2 regions of the Tsukamurella pulmonis genome follow, and region 2 is predicted to be linked to the other one. Evidence: riboswitches for the same ligand, from Rfam matches in the RefSeq annotation. Region 2 holds a riboswitch; the other holds the start of a gene.
What was found. Region 2 has a riboswitch for S-adenosylmethionine ahead of BLQ62_RS21050 (aminotransferase class V-fold PLP-dependent enzyme). Riboswitches for the same ligand answer to the same signal wherever they lie in the genome.
Positions count from the first base shown of each region.

Region 1: it holds a riboswitch for S-adenosylmethionine, as region 2 does, so the genes downstream of both, metX (homoserine O-acetyltransferase MetX) here and BLQ62_RS21050 (aminotransferase class V-fold PLP-dependent enzyme) in region 2, are expected to answer to the same signal.

Region 1 covers NZ_FNLF01000002.1:3,702,102-3,705,507, forward strand. The annotation lists gene BLQ62_RS18150 (guanyl-specific ribonuclease) at 1-341, opposite strand, end outside; gene BLQ62_RS18155 (MFS transporter) at 352-1,497, opposite strand; SAM riboswitch class IV at 1,627-1,743, shown strand; gene metX (homoserine O-acetyltransferase MetX) at 1,758-2,900, shown strand; gene BLQ62_RS18165 (hypothetical protein) at 2,919-3,406, opposite strand, start outside.
Region 2 covers NZ_FNLF01000002.1:4,256,113-4,259,518, reverse strand. The annotation lists gene BLQ62_RS21060 (RtcB family protein) at 1-1,051, shown strand, start outside; gene BLQ62_RS21055 (HAD-IIA family hydrolase) at 1,105-1,890, opposite strand; SAM riboswitch class IV at 1,975-2,087, shown strand; gene BLQ62_RS21050 (aminotransferase class V-fold PLP-dependent enzyme) at 2,140-3,406, shown strand, end outside.

The sequences.
Region 1 (3,406 bases), 550 kb from region 2:
TTCTTGACGTTGACGTCCCACTCCGTGTACTTGGCCCGCTTGCCCTGCGCATCGGTCTTGGGCAGGCGCCCCTCGAAGTTGCCGAAGTGGCGGCCGCCCTGCGTGCCCGAGCCGTCCTTCGGGGGCCAGGTGCCCGCATCGATCCGGGCGAGCGTCGCGAGCACGCGCTGCGGCGCTGCGGAATCCGACGACGCCGACGCCCGGGCCGGGCCCGGCTTCGCCGTCGCGGAGCCGGCGGCGGGCTTCGCCGTGGAACCGGAGGTGTCCGTTGACTGACCGCACGCGACGAGCCCGAAGACCGCGAGCAGGGCGATCGCGCACAGCGCGAGAATCCTTCGCATGGCTCAGACCCTACCGAGGAGCACTGACGGGTTCTGCGCTCCGGCGCGCCACCAGCATGCCGATCCCGAAGATCGCGAGCCCCGCGAGTGCGAGCGCGCTGCCCGCGAGCGCCGGCGCGGTGTAGCCGCCGCCCGCCGAGATGACCGCGCCGCCGAGCAGCGCCCCGAGCGCGTTCGCGATGTTGAGCGCCGAGTGGTTCAGTGTCGCGGCCAGCGTCTGCGCCTCCCCCGCGACGTCCATCAATCGGGTCTGCAGCGCGGGCACGAGCGCCGACGCGGTGAGCCCGATGAGGAAGAAGAGGGTGATCGCGGCGAAGGGCTGCGGAGCGAACAGGGAGAACAGCGCCTGCAGGACGGCCAGTGCGGCGAGCGTCACCGCGATCGAGCGGGTCACCGAGCCGTCGGCCGCGCGTCCGCCCACCGCGTTGCCGATCACCATGCCCACGCCGTACGCGGCCAGGACCGCCGGCACCGAGGCGGCGCTGAGCCCCGAGACGGACGTCAGCGTGGTGGAGATGTAGGTGTACACGGCGAACATGCCGCCGAAGCCGACGATGCCGGTGAGCAGCGCGAACCACACCTGGGGCCGGGCCAGCGCCCCGAGCTCGGTGAGCGGGTTGGTGACGGGGATCTGCACCGCGGGAAGGAGGGCGACGAGTGCCGCGACCGTGACGGCGCCGATCACGACGACGACCGCCATCGCGTACCTCCAGTTCAGCGCCGTCCCGAGCCAGGTCACCACCGGCACGCCGATCACGTTCGCGACGGAGAGCCCCATCAGCACCTGCCCGACGGCGCGGCCCCGACCGGCCGGGCCGGCCAGGTGGGCCGCCACCAGCGCCGCGACGCCGAAGAAGGCGCCGTGCGGCAGGCCCGCCACGAACCGGGCGGCCATGAGGGTGCCATAGGTCGGCGCGAACACCGACAGCGCGTTGCCCGCGGTGAAGGCGACCATCAGTCCGATCAGCAGCATCCGGCGCGGCACCCGCGCGAACGCCGCGGCGATGAGGGGCGCGCCGACGACCACGCCGAGGGCGTACGCCGAGATCACGTGCCCGGCGACCGGCTCCGTGATCCCGAGGTCGGCGGCGATGTCCGGGAGCAGCCCCATCGCCGCGAACTCGGTGGTGCCGATGCCGAAGCCGCCGAGCGCCATGGCGCCGACCGCGAGTCTGGTCCGGGTAGAGGAGTCCACGGGACACTGCAACGCCCCCGCCCCTTCCCCGCTTCCCGCCCGTACCTGTGACCTCGTTCACCGGAAAACGTTCCGTTATGATCGGACCGAGGTCATGAGTGTCAGCGCGCAGCCCCGGCTTGCTGACCGGCAACCCTCCACCGCGGTGGGGTGCCCCGGGTGATGACCTGGTTTCCCGGCCTCAGGGCCGGGTGGCAAGCGCGAGGAGAGGTTCGGTGACCATCAGCACCCGCACAGGACACCCCATCGACAGTCCCCCGGGGGACTGGGCCCGGGTACCCGACGGTGCGCTGCAGTCCCTGTCGCTCGGTCCCCTGGTGCTCGAGTCGGGCGTCGTCCTGCCGGACGTGACCATGACCTTCCAGCGGTGGGGGCGCCCCAACGCCGCACGCGACAACGTCGTGCTCACCCTGCACGCGCTCACGGGCGATTCGCACGTCACCGGCCCGCCGGACGATGCACACCGCTCCGCCGGCTGGTGGGACGGACTGATCGGGCCGGGTGCCGCCGTCGACACCGACGAGTGGTGCGTCGTCTCCGCCAACGTCCTGGGCGGCTGCTCGGGATCGACGGGTCCGGCCTCGCTCGCGCCCGACGGGCGGCCCTACGGCTCCCGCTTCCCGGTCATCACGGTCCGTGATCAGGTGGAGGCCGAGGCGGCACTGCTGCGCGCCCTCGACGTGCACGACATCGCCGCCGTCGTCGGCGGCTCGATGGGCGGCGCCCGCGCCCTGGAGTGGGCCCTCATGTACGGCGATTTCGTCCGATCGGCGCTGGTCCTCGCGGTCGGCGCCCGCGCGACGGCCGACCAGATCGGCACCCAGACCACGCAGATCGCCGCCATCAAGGCCGATCCGCACTGGCGGGGCGGCGACTACTACGACGCCGACGGCGCACCCACGGCCGGGCTGGGCATCGCGCGCCGCATCGCGCACCTGACCTATCGCACCGAGATCGAGTTGGACAGCAGGTTCGAGAACCGGCCGCAGGGCGACGAGGATCCGCACGCGGACGGCCGCTACGCGGTGACGTCCTATCTCGATCATCAGGCCGACAAGCTGGTGGGCCGGTTCGACGCGGGCAGCTACGTGGTGCTCACCGACGTGCTCAACCACCACGACGTCGGCCGCGGCCGCGGCGGGGTCGAGGCGGCGCTGCGCGCGTGCCCGGTCCCGGTCGTGGTGGGCGGCATCGATTCCGATCGCCTCTATCCGCTGCGGTTGCAGCAGGAGCTGGCGGCGTTGCTCCCGGGCAGCGGCGAGCCGGTGGTCGTCCACTCCCGCGACGGGCACGACGGATTCCTCACCGAGATGGACGCCGTGGCGGGGCTGCTCCGGCGGACCCTCGATCTCGCGCGGCGCTGATCCGCGCCGCGCGTCCCGTCAGAGCGCGGGGGCGGTGACGGTCGGCTCGGGTGCGGCGGGGGCCTCCGCCTCCTCGGGCAGCACCTCGACGCTCTCCTGATCCGACTGCGCCGCTCCGGTGTTCACCCGGTTCGAGCTCGTCGTGCCCGATCCCGGTGCGGTCGCGCCCTGCGGCGGCAGGACCAGTCCGTTCCCCGGCCCGGGCCGCGGCGACTCCGCCGTGGGCGACGGCGTGGCCGTGCCCTCGGACGGCCGGACGGGCGTGCTCTCCGACGGCGGAACGGTCGGGATCGACGGCAGGATCGTGGTCGGCAGCGTGCCCGTCGGCGACGTGGGCGAGGGCGACGTCGTCGGGGGCAGCGGGGGCCGGGTGGTCGTGGGCGGCGGCACCGGCGCGAACGTGGTCATGGTGGGAGTGACCTCCCCACCGGGAACCGGTTCCCGGGGCACGGCGGTGGGCACCACGGACGTCTCCGGCGGCAGCGTCGAGGTGACGGCGGAGGTGG
Region 2 (3,406 bases):
GCCAGACGCGCACCTCGGCAAGGGGGCGACCGTCGGCTCGGTCATCCCGAGCCTCGGCGCCGTCATCCCCGCGGCCGTCGGCGTCGACATCGGCTGCGGCATGATCGCGGTGCGTACACAGTTCACGAAGGATGATCTGCCGGAAGATCGTTCGACGGTCCGCGAGGCCATCGAGCGGGCGATCCCGCTCTCGCCCGGCCGCTACAACAAGAAGGTCGTGGCGACGGCGGAGCCGAGGATCGCGGAGCTGGAGGCGCTCGCCGAGCGGGCGGAGTTCGACCCGGCGAAGTACGCCGGGAACTGGAAGCTGCAGCTCGGCACCCTCGGCGGCGGTAACCACTTCATCGAGATCAGTCTCGACGAGGACGACACCGTCTGGGCCTTCCTGCACTCCGGCTCCCGTGGCGTGGGCAACAAGATCGCCCAGCACCACATCGCCGTTGCGACCCGCCTGTGCAAGCAGTGGTGGATCGAACTGCCGGATCCGGACCTGGCCTACCTCGTGGAGGGCACGCCCGAGTTCCGTCGGTACATCGCCGAGCTGAAGTGGGCGCAGCACTTCGCGCTGCTCAACCGTGAGGAGATGATGGACCGGGTGATCAGGCAGCTCGGCGAGTGGGTGGGAACGCCCGTCGCCGAGGCCGAGCGGATCAACTGCCACCACAACTTCACCCAGCGCGAGAAGCACTTCGGCAAGGAGGTGTGGGTGTCGAGGAAGGGTGCCATCGAGGCGACCGAGGGCAAGCTCGGCCTGATCCCGGGCTCGATGGGAACCGCCTCGTACATCGTCGAGGGCAAGGGGTTCGCCCCGTCGCTCAACAGCTCGCCGCACGGCGCGGGCAGGGAGTACTCCCGGTCCGCGGCGCGGAAGGCCTTCACACACGAGCAGCTGCAGGAGGCCATGGCGGGCATCGAGTTCCGCGACAGTCCCGACTTCATCGACGAGATCCCGCAGGCCTACAAGCCGATCGACCGAGTCATGGCCGATGCCGACGACCTGGTGACGGTGCGTGCCGTCCTGCGGCAGATCGTCAACGTCAAGGGGCAGTAGGTATTCGCAGGGTGCGGCACATCAAGCCGCACCCTGCGAGCCCGTACCGTGGCTCAGCCTGGGAACGGGTCTTCCGTGTGACCGACGAGGTCGGCGACGGAATCGATCGTGCGGGTGGGGCGGTACGGGAACGCGGTCACGGACTCGTGCGTGGAGATGCCGGTCAGCACCAGGATCGTGCGGAGACCGGCCTCCAGGCCGCACACGATGTCGGTGTCCATCCGGTCGCCGATCATGAGCGTGTCCGCGGAGTGCGCCCCCAGGGCGCGCAGCGCGGACCGCATCATCAGCGAGTTCGGCTTGCCCACGTAGTACGGCGAGCGGCCCGTGGCCTCGCGGATCAGGGCGGCCACGGCGCCGGTCGCGGGCAACAGCCCGTCGCGCGACGGGCCCGTCGCATCCGGGTTCGTGGCGATGAAGCGCGACCCGCGGTCGATCAGCCGGATCGCGGTGGTGATCGCCTCGAACGAGTAGGTGCGGGTCTCGCCGAGCACCACGTAGTCCGGATCGTTGTCGGTCAGCACGTAGCCCACGTCGTGCAGAGCGGTGGTCAGGCCGGACTCGCCGACCACGTACGCCGTGCCGTTCGGCCGCTGGTCCTGCAGGAATTTCGCGGTCGCCAGCGCCGAGGTCCAGATCCGTGATTCGGGGATGTCGAGGCCCGTCGCGACCAGGCGCGCGCGCAGGTCGCGGGGCGTGCGGGTCGAGTTGTTGGTGAGCACCATGTACGGCGTCCCCGCCGCCGTGAGCTCGGCGATGAAGGCGTCGGCGCCGGGGATCAGGTGCTCCTCGTGCACCAGGACGCCGTCCATGTCCATCAGGTACGTCCATTCGCTCATGCCCGCGAATCTACTCGCGCGGGTTTCGCGTCGCCGTGATTCGAACCTTGACGCCGACCGGCGCGAGCGTGCATTCTCGAGCCAGGTCATGAGTGCCAGTGACAAGCCCCGGCTCGCTGGTCGGCAACCCTCCTCCGCGGTGGGGTGCTCCGGGTGACGACCTGGCCGTGCCGAACCGTGCACGGCAAGCGCGGATTCGCGGCACTGCTCGATCGGTGCCGCGCGTCCTGATACCGAAGGACTTTTCTCATGAGCACTGCCACCACCGAGCGCACCGCCGTCTGCCTCACCCCCACCGTCCGCAGCGCCCCGCTCGCGATCGGCCCCCTGGCTGCCGTCACCGGTGCCGACGAATACGCCCCACTCAAGGACGGCGCGACAGTCCGCTACGCCAACTTCGACTACGCGGCGAGCGCCCCGGCCCTGCTCGAGGTGCAGGAGGTGGTGCAGGCGGCCCTGGGCGAGTACGCGAGCGTGCACCGCGGCGCCGGCCACCTCTCGCAGCGCTCCACCTCCCGCTACGAGCGGGCCCGCGAGATCGTCGCCGAGTTCGTGGGCGCCCGCGCCGACGACCACGTCATCTTCACCGGCAACACCACCGACTCGATCAACCTGCTCGCGGGCTGCGTGCCCGGCGAGGTCGTGGTCCTCGACTGCGAGCACCACGCGAACCTGCTGCCGTGGAAGAAGATCGGCGCGCGGGTGATCTCCGCGCCGCTGTCGATCGAGGGCACCCTGACGGCGCTGGAGAAGGAACTGAGCGAGCGGCCCGCCGCCCTGGTCAGCGTCACCGGCGCCTCCAACGTGACCGGCGAGATCCTGCCGATCCGCCGGCTGGCCGCCCTCGCGCACCGGCACGGCGCGCGCCTGGCCGTCGACGGGGCGCAGCTGGTCCCGCACCGTCGGATCTCCCTGCGCGAGAGCGGCGTCGACTACCTCGCCTTCTCCGGGCACAAGCTCTACGCGCCCTTCGGCTCCGGCGTGCTGGTCGGCCGCGCCGACTGGTTCGACGAGGCCGAGCCCGTGCGCTGCGGCGGCGGCGCCAGCTACGAGGTGATCGGTACGCCCGTCGCGAAGTCCGTCGAGGTGGCCTGGCACACCGGCCCCGCGCGGCACGAGGCCGGCTCGCCGAACGTGCTGGGCGCGGTCGCGATCGCCGCCGCGTGCGAGGCCGTCGAGCGCCTCGGCGAGGACGCGATCGCCCGGCACGAGCGCTTCCTCACCGACCTGCTGCTCCGCTCGCTGGAGCGCATCGACGGTGTCCGCACCCTCACCATCTGGGCCGACTCCACGGAACGGGTGGGCATCGTCGCCTTCACCGTCGCCGGCCGCGCGCCCCGCGAGGTCGCCGAGTTCCTCTCGTCGGAGTACGGGATCGGCGTGCGCGACGGGAAGTTCTGCGCCCATCCCGTCGTTCACCGATTGGGCTGCTACGACGGTGCCGTCCGCGCCAGCATCGGCCTCGGCACCGGCGAGAACGACGTGCGCCGCCTGGTGCGCGCCCTGGAAGACCTGT